2 regions of the Effusibacillus pohliae DSM 22757 genome follow, and region 2 is predicted to be linked to the other one. Evidence: riboswitches for the same ligand, from Rfam matches in the RefSeq annotation. Region 2 holds a riboswitch; the other holds the start of a gene.

Region 1 (8,853 bases), on a different contig from region 2:
TGGATTATCTGGCAACCGGCAAACTGGTGCCGGAGACGGCGGAACAAATCGTCAAGGGAATCGCAGATGGCTGCGTCCTGGCGGGGTGCGCGCTGGTCGGCGGCGAGACGGCCGAGATGCCGGGCATGTACGCGGACGGGGAATATGACGTGGCCGGTTTTGCGGTCGGCATCGCCGACAAAAGCAAGCTGATCGACGGGACGCGGGTGACGCCGGGCGATGCGGTGATCGGCTTGGCTTCGAGCGGTTTGCACTCGAACGGATTTTCTCTGGTGCGCAAGGTGCTGCTGGAAGAGGCCGGATATTCGCTGGACGCGCAGCTTCCGGGACTGACCAGGACGCTTGGCGAAGAACTTCTGACTCCCACCCGCATTTATGTCAAAAATGGGCTTGCGCTCTGCGAACGGTTCGATGTGCGGGCGATGGCCCATATCACCGGCGGCGGCTTTCTGGAAAACATCCCGCGCGTACTGCCGGAGGGATGCGCTGCCGAGATTCGTCCGGGATCCTGGCCGGTGCTGCCGATTTTTGAGCTGCTGCAGCGGGAAGGCAACCTGTCCGCAAGCGATATGTACCGTACGTTCAATATGGGGATTGGCCTGGTGGCGGTGGTTCCGGAGACGCAGGCGGACGATTTTATCCGGGAGGCGATCAGCCTTGGGGAACGGGCGTACCGGATCGGAAGCATTGTGCCAGGCAACCGCCAGGTGCGAATCGACGGGGTTGGAGGAACGGCATGAGCGAGGAAATGCGGGGAACAGCAAGCGGGGATTCCTTTTCGGGAGCCGCGTCCGGTGAAGGGGGGCCGGTGACGGCTTTTGACGGGGGGCCAGGGATTGAAAACGCAACCGCCGGCAAGCGGATCGCCGTGTTTGCGTCCGGGACCGGGAGCAATCTGCAGGTTCTGCTGGATCGGGCTGCTGCAGGCGAGTTGGGTGGTGCCCGGATCGTCCTGGTCGTCTGCGACAAGCCGGGAGCGAAAGCGATCGAACGGGCGGAACAGGCCGGCGTTCCGGCACTGGTGCTGGTTCCGAAGGAATTTCCTGACAAAGCGGCTTATGAAACGCGAATTTTAGAGGAGTTGCGGGCGAAACGGGTGGATTTTATCGTGCTTGCCGGTTACATGCGGCTGGTCGGACCGACGCTGTTGGAACCGTACCGGGGGCGGATTCTCAATTTGCATCCCTCGCTATTGCCGGCGTTTCCGGGCAAGGATGCGATCGGCCAGGCTTTGCAGGCAGGGGTGTCATATACGGGGGTAACGGTTCATTTTGTCGATGAGGGGATGGACACGGGGCCTGTGATTGCACAGGAAAAAGTGGCGATTGAGTCAAACGAGACGAGAGACACCCTGACGGCGAAGATTCAGGCGGCGGAACACCGGCTGCTGCCGCAAGTGGTGCGTGATTTTGCGAACGGACGGATTCTGCTCCGCGGCAATGAGGTGGAGTATTGGATTGGATAGGCAAGAGACTAACCATAACGTTGCAGTTTGGGAACGGGGGAATCAAACAACATGAGACGAGCATTGATCAGCGTATCGGACAAGACCGGCATCGTCGATTTGGCCCGGGCGCTCGTTCGGCACAACGTGGAGATCGTATCGACCGGCGGTACTGCCAAACTGCTGGAGCAGGCGGGGATTCCGGTGACCGGGATTTCGGATGTGACCGGATTTCCGGAGATTATGGACGGCCGGGTGAAGACGCTGCATCCGAACATTCACGGCGGGCTGCTGGCAGTGCGGGACAATGAGGAACATATGCAGGCGATCGGGCGGCTGGGCATCCGGCCGATCGATCTGGTGGTCGTCAACCTGTATCCGTTCAAGCAGACGATTCTAAAGCCTGGCGTGACGCATGAGGAGGCGATCGAAAATATCGATATCGGCGGGCCATCGATGCTGCGGGCGGCGGCGAAAAACTACCGGGACGTGATCGTTCTTGTTGACGCGGCCGACTACGGTCTGGTGATCGAAAGCCTCGACGAAGGCAAACCACTGCCGGTGACTACGCGGCTGGCGCTGGCGGCGAAAGTGTTCCGCCACACTGCCGCTTACGACGCGCTGGTGGCCCAGTACATGACCCGCCAGGTGGGCGAGGAATTCCCGGAAACGATCACATTGACGTACGAGAAGGCGCAGGATCTTCGCTACGGGGAAAATCCGCACCAGCAAGCGGCGTTCTATCGGGAGCCGGCAGCCGGAGCCGACACGATCGCCGGCGCGAGACAACTGCACGGCAAGGAATTGTCCTACAACAATATCAACGATGCGAATGCGGCGATGGCGATTGTCAAGGAGTTCACGGAACCGGCGGTGGTTGCGGTAAAACATACCAATCCGTGCGGCGTCGGGACTGCCGATACGATTTTCGGCGCCTGGCAGAAAGCGTATGAGGCGGATCCCGTCTCGATTTTTGGCGGCATCATCGCGTTGAACCGAACGGTCGACGCTCCGACCGCGCAGGCGATGGCGGAACTGTTTTTGGAGATCATTATTGCGCCCGGTTTCGAGCCGGAAGCGTTCGAGATTTTGACGCAAAAGAAAAATCTCCGCTTACTGGAAGCCGCGATCGGACCGAAAGCGGATAATGCTTTGCGGATGCTGGAGACGGTCGAAGGTGCAACTGCGCAAGCGGGAGAGCAGTCCGCATCTCCGTTGGCCAATCAGCTCACCACACTGAAAGTGGCGGGCGGGTTACTGGTGCAAGAACTGGACCTGAAGACCGTTTCGCCGGACGACCTGCAGGTGGTCACTCGCCGGCAACCGACGGAAGAAGAATTGGGGCAGCTGTTGTTCGCCTGGAAAGTGGTCAAGCATGTGAAGTCAAACGCGATCGTTCTGGCGCGGGAGAACCGCACGATCGGCATCGGAGCGGGGCAGATGAACCGGGTCGGAGCAGCGCGGATCGCGATCGAACAGGCTGGCGAGCTGGCGAACGGAGCGGTGCTCGCGTCGGATGCATTTTTCCCGCTGCCCGATACGGTGGAAGAGGCGGCGAAAGCGGGGGTTACCGCGATCATCCAGCCGGGCGGCTCGATCAAGGATGCCGCGTCGATCGAAGCGGCCGACCGCCACGGAATCGCGATGGTATTCACCGGCATCCGCCATTTCAAGCATTGATCGTGTGCGAACTTTCCATGCGGGGCGGAGTACGGCACACAAAAAGGATACGTGTGTGCGAAGGTATCTTTCGTATGGTGAACCTTCGACGCTTGTTTGGGAAAATTTACGCGTCGAAACGGGTGTCGAATTTTCGCATTCGACAAGGAGCGGGAAAATCGGTTACGATCTGACAGGCAACCGCCCGGCAAGCTGGGTGGCATCGGCAATCGTTGGTGCGGGACAGGTCAGACCGATTGTTCCGGACAAATGGCTGCACCGTGCGACATCGTTTGACATGAGAATTCCTGCGGCCGTTGCGGTAAGTGGAGGCGAAGCGGCAAATATCCGGTCAGACCTTATCGGGCTGTAGGCGCGTACGGAATAACAGGTCCGGCGCGCCTGCAGGCAAAGGTCAGACCCTGTCTGTCGAACAAACGGGAAGGAGGGCGATTGATTTGAAGGTGCTTGTGATTGGCGGCGGCGGCCGCGAACATGCGCTCGTCTGGAAATTGGCCCAGAGTCCGCGCGTGCGGAAGGTGTACTGCGCACCCGGCAATGCCGGAATTGCCCAACTGGCGGAGTGTGTGCCGATTGCCGCCGATGCGGTCGAGCAGTTGGCCGATTTTGCGGAACGGGAAGCGATCGATCTGACGGTGGTGGGGCCGGAGGCGGCGCTGCTGGCGGGCGTGGTCGATGCGTTTGAAGCGCGCGGGCTGCGCATTTTCGGCCCGCGGCGGGAAGCGGCTCTACTGGAAGGAAGCAAGTCGTTTGCAAAAGATCTGATGCTGACGCACGGAATTCCGACCGCCAAGTATCAAGTGTTTACGGAAGCGGAACCCGCTTTGCAGTACGTTCGCGAACAGGGGGCGCCGATCGTCGTCAAAGCGGACGGGCTGGCGGCAGGTAAGGGCGTGATCGTGGCGAAAACGGTGGCGGAAGCGGAAGAGGCCGTGCGGTCGATTTTGCAGGCGAAGACGTTCGGGGAAGCGGGCAGCCGCGTGGTGATCGAACAGTTTCTGGCGGGCGAGGAAGCCACCGTCCTCGCGTTTGTGGACGGCAAAAACGTCAAGCTGATGGTGCCGTCCCAGGATCATAAGCAGGTATTTGACGGCGACCAGGGACCGAATACAGGCGGGATGGGCACGTATGCTCCGGTGCCTCGCGTGACGGACGAATTGCTGCAGGGAATCGAGGCGACGATCGTCCGACCGGTGGCGGAAGCGATGGTGGCGCGGGGCACGCCGTACAAAGGGGTGCTGTACGCCGGGCTGATGCTGACCGCGGAAGGCCCGAAGGTGATCGAGTTTAACGCGCGGTTTGGCGATCCGGAGGCGCAGGTGGTACTGCCTTTGCTGGAAAACGATCTGGTCGACGTGATCGATGCGGTGATCGACGGACGCCTACAGGACATCCGGCTCGCCTGGAAAAATGGGGCGGCCGTCTGCGTGATTCTAGCGGCGCAAGGCTATCCGGGAGCCTACCGGAAAGGGGACCCGATCGAGGGGCTTGACCGGCTGCCGGAGCAGGTTGTCGTGTTTCATGCGGGAACCGATTTTGTGGAAGGCCGATATGTCACCAACGGCGGCCGGGTACTCGGCGTGACCGGGTTCGGCGCCGACCTGAAAGCGGCGAAAGAAGCGGCGTACCGCGGGGTGCAGGCGATTCATTTTGCCGGCATGCACTACCGGAAGGACATTTCGGACAAGGCGTTTCGAGGAGAAAAATAGAGAGCCGCTGAACCGCTTGAGTTCTAACAGAGAACGGTCACAGCAATCACGGTAAATAGAATACACATCCGTCAAGGCCGGTGACTTTGTCACCGTTACACGGGTGATCCATCGAGGGTTTGCGTGATGACGCAACCCTTTTTTTCGTCTTGGGCGGGGGCTTTCCTGCCGAGAGATTGTCATAAACGACTTCGAGTGAGTTAAAGGGGAAAACGGATTTATAGAAATAGAGTTGAAATTCTGACTACCTGGTATTATATTGAAATTGTAGTCGAGTTTGCCTACAAAAATCTATTTCGAAAGGGGGAAGATTATTTGGGAGCCAATGCCACACAAACCGATATTGTCGTATACGTTAAGGGGTCTGCTGTAAACGAACCAGGTACTGTCTATGACATGCAAAAAGGTTTGTCAAAGTATAAAATCAGATAAACAATGGGGAACCAATAATCGCACTTATTACATGGAAGGGGGGGAGTGGTACTGGTCACGTATTTGTAATTCGTGGCTATTATCAGGACACGTCGGTACCGAAGTCTGATGTGTATTATATTGATCCTTTGGATGCATCGTACAACATTAAGGCATTATAACGACTTTGTTGATAACGCTCAGTGGACCTGGGTGAACACCCTTTACTACATTTACGTATATGTAGTAAAGAAGGGAAACCATTATGAAATATAACTTTGCACGTCTTGTGATTTTGATGTTCATCGCATGTATGCTTTTGGTTCAAAATCAATCCGCTCTTGCTGACAATGATCCAATAACTCAGTACGCAAATAAAGGTGTAAAATCAATGATTGAAGCTGATTTTTTGAACTATCAAAAACCTTTGGATGCTGCGAAGGATAACTTTGGGGTAAACGCTGATGATTCGTTTGCGAATGCTCAACTGGGAGACGGAATACCGTATTTTGTTGTTTCGAACAAAATCGAAGCGAACGGTAACAGTTTTACATTTGGCGGATATATTTTTCCGATTCGAGTAAATGGTAAGCCTGCCGGTATCGTGTTTGCCACTGAAGAAAACGGAAAATGGAGCATTTTCAACATCAAAAATAATACTAGCTTCGAACAAGACCTCCAAGACGCAAAGAAACTGCTAAAAGATACAGACAGCGCAAAACTCTTATACGATCAACGATTTGGTCTGTATATCTTTGCTGTCCAACACGTGACAGGTGAAAGTAGTATTGTTCCGATGAGGGATCATGAATTTTTAAAACTGAAAAAACATAGCTTCGTACCGATGGCGGATTTCGAAGCGAAACTTGATAAATTGAAAAAAGAAAAGGCATCGGAGAGCAAAAATGGAGCGGTGCAAGCAGGTGGTGCGGTCTTGAACTCAGACTCAAGCAATGCGGGAAGCAAATACTATCTTCCGATTGGCGGAGGGTTAGTTGCTCTTGGCACGTTCGGTTATGTCATGGTAAGAAAACGCAAGCAAGCCAACTAATTTATCTGTGGACAAGGAACTCAAACTCCCTCTACATGGTGACATTTTCACAGACGAGTTACAGGGTGACAATATCACTGACGAACAACACAGTGTCGCGGTTTCCCCTTGCCAAACGGGACTGCATCCGGTATGCTAAAGTTGTAAAAATTCAATACGATGTTGCTACTAGGGGTGCCCATGAGCCTGGGCTGAGAGAGGGACGCGATGAAGTTCCTTAACCCTCAGGACCTGATCTGGATAATACCAGCGTAGGAAAGTAGTTGGCTACATACATCTGCGGTTCGGGCATCATGCACAGCCGACTTCAGTCGACGGCCGGGTCCTCATCAGGTAGGATCCGGTTTTTTGCTGCAGCCGATGCGCCAACCGGTCGGGTCCTGGAATCCACGTCATTTTGTTTGGGAAAAAAAGGAGGTCTCACCATGTCGCAAACAATGGAAGGGCAACAAAACATCGCTTTGCTAACGTCGTTTCCGGGCAGCAAAAAAGTGTACGTGCAAGGTTCCAGACCTGATTTGCGCGTGCCGATGCGCGAGATCGAGCTGCATCCGACATCGACACCAACCGGTGAAGTACCGAATGAACCGGTCCGCGTGTACGATACGAGCGGTCCCTATACAGATCCGGCCTATAGGGTGGATATCCGGCAAGGGCTGCCACCGATCCGCCGCAACTGGATCCTGGAACGGGGCGATGTAGAAGAGTATGAGGGACGCGAAGTGAAGCCGGAGGACGACGGCTATCGGGCGGGTGACCCGCGGGCCAACCGGCAGGTGTTTCCGGGGGTGAACCGGCGGCCGTTGCGGGCAAAACCGGGACAAAATGTGACGCAGCTGCACTATGCCCGCAAAGGGATCATTACGCCGGAGATGGAATTCATCGCGATTCGCGAAGGCGTCTCCCCTGAATTCGTGCGCGACGAGGTGGCGCGCGGCCGGGCGATCATCCCGGCGAACATCAATCATCCGGAAAGCGAACCGATGATTATCGGCCGCAACTTCCACGTGAAAGTGAATGCGAACATTGGCAATTCGGCGGTCGCCTCCTCGATTGAGGAAGAAGTGGAGAAAATGACATGGGCGATTCGCTGGGGAGCCGACACGATCATGGATCTGTCCACCGGCAAGAACATTCACACGACCCGTGAATGGATCATTCGCAACTCGCCGGTGCCGGTCGGAACGGTGCCGATCTATCAGGCGCTGGAAAAAGTGGGGGGAGTCGTCGAAGACCTCAGCTGGGAGGTCTTCCGCGATACATTGATCGAACAGGCGGAACAAGGCGTCGATTACTTCACGATCCATGCGGGTGTGCTGCTGCGCTACATCCCGTTGACGGCAAAGCGGGTGACCGGTATCGTCTCCCGCGGCGGCTCGATTATGGCGGCCTGGTGTCTGGCGCATCACAAGGAGAATTTTCTGTACACCCACTTCGAAGAGATTTGTGAGATCATGAAAGCGTACGATGTCTGCTTCTCGTTGGGGGACGGCCTGCGGCCGGGCTCGATCGCCGATGCGAACGACGAAGCCCAGTTTGCGGAACTGCGGACGCTGGGCGAGCTGACCCGGATCGCCTGGAAGCACGACGTGCAGGTGATGATCGAAGGTCCGGGGCACGTACCGATGCACAAAATCAAAGAAAACGTCGACTTGCAGATGGAAATCTGCCAGGAGGCACCGTTCTATACGTTGGGGCCGCTGACGACCGACATCGCGCCCGGCTACGACCATATTACTTCAGCCATCGGCGCAGCGATGATCGGCTGGTTCGGCACCGCCATGTTGTGTTATGTGACTCCGAAGGAACACCTTGGCCTGCCGAATAAAAACGATGTCCGGGAAGGTGTGATTGCCTACAAGATCGCGGCGCATGCGGCCGACCTGGCGAAAGGCCACCCGAATGCGCAAAAACGGGACGATGCGCTGTCCAAAGCACGCTTTGAATTCCGTTGGCGCGACCAGTTCAATTTGTCGCTCGATCCGGAACGGGCGATGGAGTACCATGACGAAACGCTGCCGGCGGAAGCGGCCAAAACGGCCCACTTCTGCTCGATGTGCGGGCCGAAGTTCTGCAGCATGCGGATTACGCAGGATATTCGCGAATATGCGGAAGCGAAAGGGCTCGCCCTGGAAACGGCGATCGACATGGGATTGGAAGAGAAAGCGAAGGAATTCCGTGAAGCGGGCAACCAGATTTACCGCTAACAGCTGTCGGTTCGGGAGGGCGCATCGATGAACCGGGTGCAGCAGATCGAGCGGGAAATCGCGGAGCTTTCCAACCGGATCTATCAATTGAAAATCGAGTTGGAAAAGATCCGCAAGACGTGTGCGCATGAATTTTTGGAAGACCGGTACACGCAAACCTGTATCAAGTGCAACCTTGCCCAGTCACTGTATTATTGATGCCGGCCAAAACAATAAGAGAGCCACTTGCTTTTCAGGCAGTGGCTCAATTTTTTCGACGTTCTGCGGACATCGAAACACCAGGGCGAAAGACATGACTGGGAGTGGACGTGCCCGGTGTGTGGCAAAATTCATTGATCGGGTCGTCAACGT
Region 2 (8,853 bases):
CTCGGAAACTCAACGCTTGCTGTCGGACAATTCGCACACGATGATCGGCAGAATCTGCTCGGCATGCCGGTTCAGAGTGAAGACGGGAGCACCGTTGCGTCTGGCGATCTCGGGCAGTTGCCGACACGGTTCCATCTCCAGGCGGGTGCCCACAACCAGCAGCAGATCGGCTTTACCGACCCAGTCGACCGCTGTCGCGAAATGATACACGTCTTCCCCCACCAGCACGATATCCGGTTTTAAAAGATGGCCGCAAGACGGGCACTTGGGAATCGATTCGGTATACACCAAGTCAGACGAAAAAATGGCGGCACACCCTCTGCACACCAATTCCCGCAAATTTCCATGCAACTCCAGCACATGCGGACTGCCTGCCCGTTGGTGCAGCCCGTCGATGTTTTGCGTGATGATCGGCATGCCATGTCTGGCCAGGGCATAGTGGGCCGGATTCGGCTTTGCCTGTTTCCAATGCCGCAGCATATGCCGGTAATAGCGATAAAATCGTTCCGTTGAATGGAGAAACATGTCCAAAGTGAAAAAATCGCGCAATTCAATTCCTTGCCACTCGCCGGATCCGGTGGGCAACCCGCTGGCGACCGATATCCCGGCACCGGTTATCGCTACCGGTTGACCCGCTTGCTGGAGCAATTTTTTGCAGGTTTCCACCGTCTTCCGTTCCACCATCCCAATCTTCATCTGCTCCACCCCTTACCCGATAGTGTGAGCGGGACCGGGAGGAGCATGCATGAAAAAAGCCGCTCCCCGTTCCTGCAATCGTCAGGCACAAAAGAGCGGCATTCCGTTTAGCAGCAGCGGTTGACCGTTCCGCTGTCATAACGGTTTTTCAGCGCGTACATATAATACTCTTTTTCCGACATGGGAGGCCGGTCGGGATGGGTGGATCGGTGATGCTCCAAATACTTCTCGTAATCGGGCATGCCAAAAATCGTCTTGATATTTGACCTTGCCTGGCTGATCCACCCGAAAACCTGTTTCACAGCCGATCACCTTCCAATCGTAGTGGTCGGGATCTGCGACTGAATAAATGGGGTTTCCTTCAGCTCTACTTTTTCCTTGCGCACCAGGATCTTGTACCAGGTCCAGAACGCATTCAGGATCAACAGAATCACAACCGCAATAAACACTGCCGTTACCGCCGCATCCAGTTTATCGTTGAACACGATCTGATGCATCACGTTCATATTCTTGGCCGGCGCCAGCACTTTCCCTTGGGCAATGGCGGCCTCATAAGGTCGTGCATGAGCGTAGAAGCCGATCTTCGGATCGGAGGAGAACAGCTTCATGAATGCTGCTCCCAGAGTCGTCACGCACAGCCAGATGAACGGCACGATCGTCACCCAGGCATAACGGGCTTTCCCCATTTTGATGATGATCGTGGTGGCGACCGCCAGAGCGATTCCCGCCAGCATCTGGTTCGAGATGCCGAACAATGCCCACAGCGAGTTGATGCCGCCAAACGGGTCGACAGCTCCCTGGTACAGGAAGTACCCCCAACCAAGCGTAATCAGGGCGGATGCAACCACATTGTATGCAAACACGTCCGTGCGGGCGAACGGTTTGTAGAAGTTTCCGACGATATCCTGGATCATGAATCGGCCGATCCGGGTTCCGGCGTCGATTGTCGTCAGGATAAACACCGCTTCAAACAGGATCGCAAAGTGATACCAGAACGCTTTCGCGCCCGCCAGGAATCGCGAGAAAATCTCCGCCATGCCGACAGCCAGCGTCGGAGCGCCGCCCGTTCGCGACAGAATCGTCTTCTCGCCGATTTCTTTCGCCGCATTTGTAATTTGATCCGGCGTCACCTGGAATCCCCAGGACGAAATCGTGGCAGCTGCTTTTGCCGCATCGGCGCCGATCACAGCAGCCGGCGAGTTCATCGCGAAATACAAGCCCGGCTCCAGTGCGCAGGCGGCGACCAAGGCCATCACCGCAACTCCGGACTCCATCAGCATTCCCCCGTACCCGATCATGCGGGAATGGGATTCTTTTTCCAGCATCTTCGGCGTGGTGCCGGACGAAACCAGCGAGTGGAATCCGGAAACCGCACCGCAGGCGATGGTAATAAACAGGAACGGGAACAACGGACCGGCGAACACGGGCCCGGTTCCGTCGACAAACCGGCTGATGGCCGGCATTTTCAAATCGGGCAACACGATCAGAATGCCGAATGCCAGCAGGAAGATGGTGCCGATCTTCAGGAATGAGCTGAGATAGTCGCGCGGCGCCAGCAGCAGCCAGACGGGCAAAATAGACGCGATAAAGCCGTAAATCGCGATCATGATCGCCAATTTATCCGCTGTAAACGTGAACATTTTCGCCAGCGTCGGATCGGCCGCCACATATTGGCCGGCCCACAGAGACAGCATCAATAGGGCGAAGCCGATCAGCGATCCTTCCAGCACGCGGCCGGGACGGATATACCGCATGTACACGCCCATGAAGATGGCGATCGGGATCGTCATCGCGATCGTGAACACGCCCCACGGCGATTCTGCAAGCGCCTTCACAACCACCAGACCGAGCACCGCGATCAGGATGATCATGATTGCGAGAATGCCGAACGATGCGATCATACCGCCGAACGGACCGACCTCTTCCTTCGCCATTTGGCCGAGCGACTTTCCGTTGCGGCGCATCGACGCCATCAAAATCACGCAGTCCTGCACGGCACCGGCCAACACGACGCCGATGATGATCCAGAGCGCACCCGGCAGGTAGCCCATCTGCGCCGCAAGAATCGGCCCTACAAGCGGGCCCGCCCCAGCGATGGCGGCAAAATGGTGTCCGAACAAGACCCATTTTTGCGTGGGGACATAATCTTTCCCGTCGTTATGGATTTCGGCGGGAGTCGCCCGATTGTCGTTCACTTCATAAATCTTTCTGGCGATAAACTTACTATAAAACCGGTAAGCGACCGCATAGGTACAGACAGCGGCCACAATCAGCCAGGCGGCGGAAATCGTTTCTCCCCTCGAAAGCGCTAACAAGCCGAACGCGGCCGCTCCCAGGACCGAGATCGCCGTCCAGATAAGGATGGAAAGCAATCCTTTTTTCACAATGATCCCCCTTCGAAAAATTTTCTAACAATTAAAATATGGCTAATCCCATTATATTCATTACATCTTGGAAAAATCAATCCTTTAATTTTATTAAGGAAATAGAAAAAAGAGTGATGAGAGCGGCCCATCACTCTCTTTCACCGCCATGCACAAAATTGTCCCTCACAAACGGATTCGATTTCCGCTCCCGTTCGATCGTTGTCTCCGGTCCATGTCCCGGGTAGACCACCGTGTTCGGAGGGAGCGTGTACAGTTTGCTTCGAATGCTGTTGATTAAAGTATCAAAATCGCCGCCCGGCAAGTCGGTTCGGCCGATGCTTCCGTAAAACAGCGTATCCCCGGCGAACACCTGGTCTTGCAAAAGATACGCCACCGATCCGGGAGAATGGCCGGGTACAAACAGCACCGACAGCTTGCGACCGGCGAACGGGATCGTATCGCCTTCCGCCACAAATCCGTCGGCCGCGGGCCCTGTAATCGGCCCGCCCAATTGTGGCCATCGGCCGGAACCGTTTAACATCGGGTCGGTCAGCCATTCTTTTTCATTTTCATGGATGTAGATCGGAGCGCCGGTTGCTTCTTTCAGCTGGCGCAATCCTCCAATATGATCCAGGTGGGCATGCGTCAGTAAAATATGGGTCACCCGGTACCCGTCAACCGCATCTAACACGATATCCGGATTGTAGCCGGGATCGATGACGATCGCTGTGCGCGTCGATTCATCGGTCAGAACGTAGCAGTTGGTCTGAAATGCGCCAAGCGAAAACCATTGGACATGCATGGCCGCACCCCCTATTCAATCATGCCTTCAACCGGCGAGGAGGCGCTGGCGTACCGTTTTTTGGCGATTCTTCCGGCCAGAAATCCTTTGCGTCCGGCTTCCACCGCCAGCTTCATCGCTTCCGCCATCAATACGGGATCCTGCGCACCGGCAACAGCGGTGTTCAGCAACACCCCGTCAGCCCCCAATTCCATCGCAAGCGCCGCATCGGCCGGAGAACCGACGCCCGCGTCGATGATGACCGGAACTTTGGCCTCTTCGATGATAAACTTCAGGTAATGCGGATTTAAAATTCCAAGTCCGGAGCCGATCGGCGAAGCGCCCGGCATCACCGCATGTGCGCCCGCCTCTTGCAAACGCCGTGCCAAAATCGGGTCGTCGGAGGTGTATGTCAGCACCGTGAAGCCCTCTTGCACAAGGATTTCGGTCGCTTTCAGCGTCTCGATCGGATCCGGCAAGAGGGTCTTCGGATCCCCGATCACTTCCACTTTAATCATGTCGCACAGGCCGGACGCTTTCGCCAAGCGGGCGATGCGAACAGCCTCTTCCGCGGTTGCGGCGCCTGCCGTGTTCGGCAGTAGGGTGAATTGTTTCAGATCCAGCCTTTCCAGAAAATTGGGCGCATCCGGGTTGTCCAGATTCAGGCGGCGCACGGCAAATGTCAGCACTTCCGTGCCGGACGCTTCGACCGCCTTCTGTTGAATGTCCAGATCGGGAAACTTGCCGGTCCCCAAAAACAATCGGGAAGTGAAGACATGATCCCCAATCCGCAAAACATCCGCCTGGAGTGTTTCTGTCGACATTCTCAACATCCTCCTCATCAACCGCCGCCCACAAAGTGGACGATCTCAATTTTGTCGCCGGGGGCCAGTTCCGTATCCCCATACTTCTCACGCGGCACAATCTGCAGATTGTGCTCGATCACAATGATCTTGTCGTTGAGCCCGTAATGGTTCACCAGGTCGATCAGAGTTTTTGCCCCGGGAATCGATCTCATCTGCCCGTTAATCGTCAGTTCCATGCGGTTTCCCTTCCTCTCTGATCCGATCCACCTCGGCACGCATGGCCGCGGCTGCGGCATACACGTCATTCGCTCCGATGATCGCGCTGATCACCGCTACCCCGTTGGCGCCTGCGCGGATGATTTCTGCCACGTCCGGCTGTTTGATGCCGCCGATCGCGACAATCGGAATCGACACATGACGCCGCACTTCCCGCACCCCTTCCACGCCGATCACAGGTTCCGCATCCAGTTTGGTTTGCGTTGGGTGAATCGGGCCAAGTCCTATGTAATCGGCGCCCGCCTGTTCGGCAGCGATCGCTTCCTGCACGCTGTGCGTCGAGATGCCGATGATTTTTTCCGGTCCGAGCAGCTTTCTCGCCACCGCAATCGGCAGATCGTCCTGCCCCAAATGCACGCCATCCGCATCGGCTGCTAACGCGATATCAACCCGGTCGTTGACGATGAACCGGATGTCTGTCTCGCGGGTGATCCGCCGCAACAGCACAGCCATCTCCAGCAATTCGCGGGACGTGGCCTCTTTTTCCCGCAATTGGATACAGTCTGCTCCGCCGCCAATCGCCTGGCGAATCACATCTTCCAGGCGCCTGCCCTTTAAAAAGGCGGAGCCGGTGATCACGTACAATCTGCTGTCCATCACTTCCACACTTTCTCTGCCTGGTAATCAAAAAAGCCGCTTCCGACAGGAAGACGGCATCCGACCAGCCTGAATCAAGTCGCCACTTCCCTACGCTGGCATTACCCAGCCCAGACAACAAATTGCCTGACAGGTTCCAAGGGTTGAGGATCGCTCCTCTCTCAGCCGGTCTCCCAGCACCCCTAGTGGAAACTATTCAGTTACCCAAAACTGTACCATAATCTCAAGCGGAAGAAAAGGGGTGATGACGTTCCTGTTTTTCCCGACCACCACACAACGCTACGCAGGGAGGAGTGTTGCTCAGTACATCGACCCTGGTTTCAGGGGAAAACCAGAAGCGCCGATGTTCATTCCGTGCGTTTATCTGTGGAGAAAATGGGTGACCAATGGAGAATCATTGTTCCAGCAACCGGTTGTGTTCCACCTTGATGCAGGAATCCTGAATCGCCATGATGCCGGCTTCTTCGATCCGCTTGCACTGCTCGTTGTTGACGATGCCCAGTTGGATCCACACCGCCTTCGGCTTCTGTCGCATTTGCAGCACCTGGTCGACCACTTCCGGGATTTGCTCGCTTCTGCGGAATACATCGACGATGTCAACCGGTTCTTCCACATCCAGCAGGCTGGCGTGCGCTTTCCGGCCGAGCACGGTCGTCGCGTTCGGATTCACAGGCACGATTTCATACCCTTGCGATTGCAGGTATTGCGCCACCTGGTTGCTCGCTTTCGCCGGATCGTCCGACAGCCCGACCACCGCGATCGTTTTCGATTGCCGCAGCAGTTCGGCCAATTTTTGATCATCCGGATTTTTGTGCATGCGCGTTCCTCCTCGTTTGATTCTCTTGTCGTCGGGGTGATCCGACAGCTTGCGGGGTTAAACGGGTCGTTTCGACATATTTCTCGAATTTTTCGAATTGTGTTCCACGTGAAAACTGTCACCACAGGCATTTGACGCCGTAACGGCCCGACTTCGTCTGAAAAATCCCGACAAACCGCGGCGCCCGGTATTGCTGGATCCACCAATCATCACGAATGCGGGCAGCCAGGCAACCGGCCTGAAATTTGCTGTCGAACAGTTTTCCGTAATACACCCACGCCATGCTTGTCACCTCAGACACTATACTACCCCATATTCCGCCAAAATTACCGTGAGATCCCTCACGATATTTTCTTTTGTTGGAAATACTATGGTCGAGGTGATAGGAGATGAATTTGAAGAAATGGACATCGGTGCTGCTGGCGCTGTGCGCCTTTCTTTCGCTGGCCGGCTGCCGCCCGTCCGCCCAGGCGCCAAAATACGGGCCGACCCCCGACGGCATGAGCAAACCGGGCCAGGAGCGGACCCCGCCAGGCGAAGAGCATCCGTCAGCAAAGGAAGCGCAAGACAAACCGGCCAACCCCGACCAGCAAAAAAACATCCGCTCCCCGCAACAGGAAAAACGTTCGGAAGCATACGGCAACGCTTCGCAACAGGCGGATCATATCGCACAGGTATTGACAGGCATTCCCGGCGTGGAACGGGCTTATGTGCTGTTGACCGGCCGCCTCGCCCTGATCGGGATCGATTTGAAGTCGGATATCAGCGGTTCCAAGATCGACACGGTGAAATATTCGGTCAAAGAAGCTGCCGAACGAACGGGGCCGGGGTACAAGGCGGTTGTCACAGCGGACGTCGACACGGTGACGCGGATTCGCAAAATGGCCGCAGGCGTCCGCGCCGGCCGGCCCGTCTCGTCGTTTGCCGATGAACTCGCCGATATATTAAGCCGGCTGCTGCCGGAAACATAACAGCGCCCCAGCATTGTGAAGCAAAGCTCTGAAGCGTATTTCGAGTACTTTGCTGGGGACCCCGGAAAAATCCCCCCACAAAGTGGCGTGGGCAAACAATTCCACCATGTCTGGGGCGGAGTTGTTGAGAAACATCCCCCTGCACCGTTACGCGTGCAGGGGTGCGTCTTTTTGCAGGAGCGGCAGGATGACGGTGAAGGTAGTGCCTTTTCCGAGCGCGCTCGACACCACGATTTCGCCCCGGTGTTTTTGCACGATATTTTTCGCGATCGACAAGCCCAGACCGGTGCCGCCTTTCGAGCGGGTACGCGCTTTGTCCACTTTGTAGAAGCGCTCAAAAATAAACGGCAAATCCTCTTCCGGAATCCCTTCCCCGGTATCGGACACCGATACCCGCACATAATGCTCTTCCTTCTGCATAGCGACCGTTACGGCACCACCGCTCAACGTGTGCCGCATCGCGTTGTCGATCAGATTTGTCAGGACCTGCTCCAACCGATCCGAATCCCCGACGATCGGGTACGACTCGTGTTCGTCAAAATCGACTCGAAAATCGAGGCCGCGTTCATGCGCCAATGTCTGAAACTTGCGTCCAACGGATCGGACCACGCTGGCCAGATCGATCTCCGACGTGTGCAGCTCAAACTGTCCCGCCTCCAGCTGGGCCAGGTCGAGCAAATCGTTGACCAGCCGCTTCATCCGGTGCGTCTCGTCCAAGATGATGTGGGTAAGTTCCCGGCGCTGTTCCGGATCATCCCCGAACTCGTCCAGCAGAGCCTCCCCGTAGCCCTGGATCATCGCCAGCGGCGTGCGCAGTTCGTGCGAAACGCTGGCCACAAAATCCTTGCGCATCCGCTCCAGCGTACGCTCTTCCGTGACATCCCGAAAAACGGCCACCACCCCGCGCACCGCCTCCCTGCCCGGCTCGTACAGCGGGGTCATCGTCAGCGCAATATAACGCCCTTGCCAGTTGAGTTCCGTGACTTTCGTTTTCGGATCTTCCAGCACCCGATTTTTCAGATCGTCCAGTTGTTTCGGCAACCGGTCGTCGCCTGGACTGCCCGTTTCTTTCAGCAACAAGGCACGTAGCCATTTTTGCGCCGGCGGATTGGCGAGTGTCACTTTCCCGTCCAGGTCGGCCGACACCACACCGTCTGTCATCGACAGCAAAATTCCGGATAACTGTTCCTTTTCCTTCGACAAATGGTCGATCGTTTCCGCCAGACTTTCGGCCAGAAAGTTTAACGTATGCCCAAGGCGGCCGACCTCGTCGCCGGTCACCACGTTCACTTTCCCGTGAAAATCGCCCTGTGCCATTTTTTCCGCCACTTTTGTCATCTGAATGACCGGCCGCGACAGGTTTTTGGACACCACGAAAGCGAGTCCGGTGGTCAGCGCCGCTCCGACCGCGGCGGCAAAGAAAATCAGGCGGCGGATCTGTTCGATCGCCTTTTCAATTTCCGCTACCGGCTGATGAATCAGTAGCACTGCCCGCAATCGGTTTTGCTCCAGAATCGGATAAAACACCCAGGCGCTGTTCGTT

The links. A riboswitch is a leader RNA that binds a small molecule or an ion and turns the genes downstream of it on or off. The one in region 2 is predicted to bind thiamine pyrophosphate.
Region 1: linked by a shared signal. The riboswitch ahead of thiC (phosphomethylpyrimidine synthase ThiC) and the one ahead of thiE (thiamine phosphate synthase) in region 2 are both predicted to bind thiamine pyrophosphate.

What each region holds. Positions count from the first base shown of each region.
Region 1 is NZ_AQXL01000109.1:32,327-41,179, forward strand. It holds gene purM (phosphoribosylformylglycinamidine cyclo-ligase) at 1-740, shown strand, start outside; gene purN (phosphoribosylglycinamide formyltransferase) at 737-1,465, shown strand; gene purH (bifunctional phosphoribosylaminoimidazolecarboxamide formyltransferase/IMP cyclohydrolase) at 1,517-3,124, shown strand; gene purD (phosphoribosylamine--glycine ligase) at 3,562-4,833, shown strand; gene C230_RS23860 (C39 family peptidase) at 5,262-5,426, shown strand; gene C230_RS0106040 (hypothetical protein) at 5,510-6,295, shown strand; TPP riboswitch at 6,456-6,570, shown strand; gene thiC (phosphomethylpyrimidine synthase ThiC) at 6,721-8,502, shown strand; gene C230_RS22410 (hypothetical protein) at 8,530-8,700, shown strand.
Region 2 is NZ_AQXL01000121.1:67,320-76,172, reverse strand. It holds gene C230_RS20100 (SIR2 family NAD-dependent protein deacylase) at 10-696, opposite strand; gene C230_RS0110320 (YbdD/YjiX family protein) at 804-998, opposite strand; gene C230_RS0110315 (carbon starvation CstA family protein) at 1,005-3,080, opposite strand; gene C230_RS20095 (MBL fold metallo-hydrolase) at 3,211-3,864, opposite strand; gene C230_RS0110305 (thiazole synthase) at 3,876-4,667, opposite strand; gene thiS (sulfur carrier protein ThiS) at 4,685-4,885, opposite strand; gene thiE (thiamine phosphate synthase) at 4,869-5,522, opposite strand; TPP riboswitch at 5,593-5,716, opposite strand; gene C230_RS0110290 (CoA-binding protein) at 5,917-6,339, opposite strand; gene C230_RS22570 (hypothetical protein) at 6,458-6,640, opposite strand; gene C230_RS21385 (YhcN/YlaJ family sporulation lipoprotein) at 6,729-7,310, shown strand; gene C230_RS0110275 (ATP-binding protein) at 7,458-8,853, opposite strand, start outside.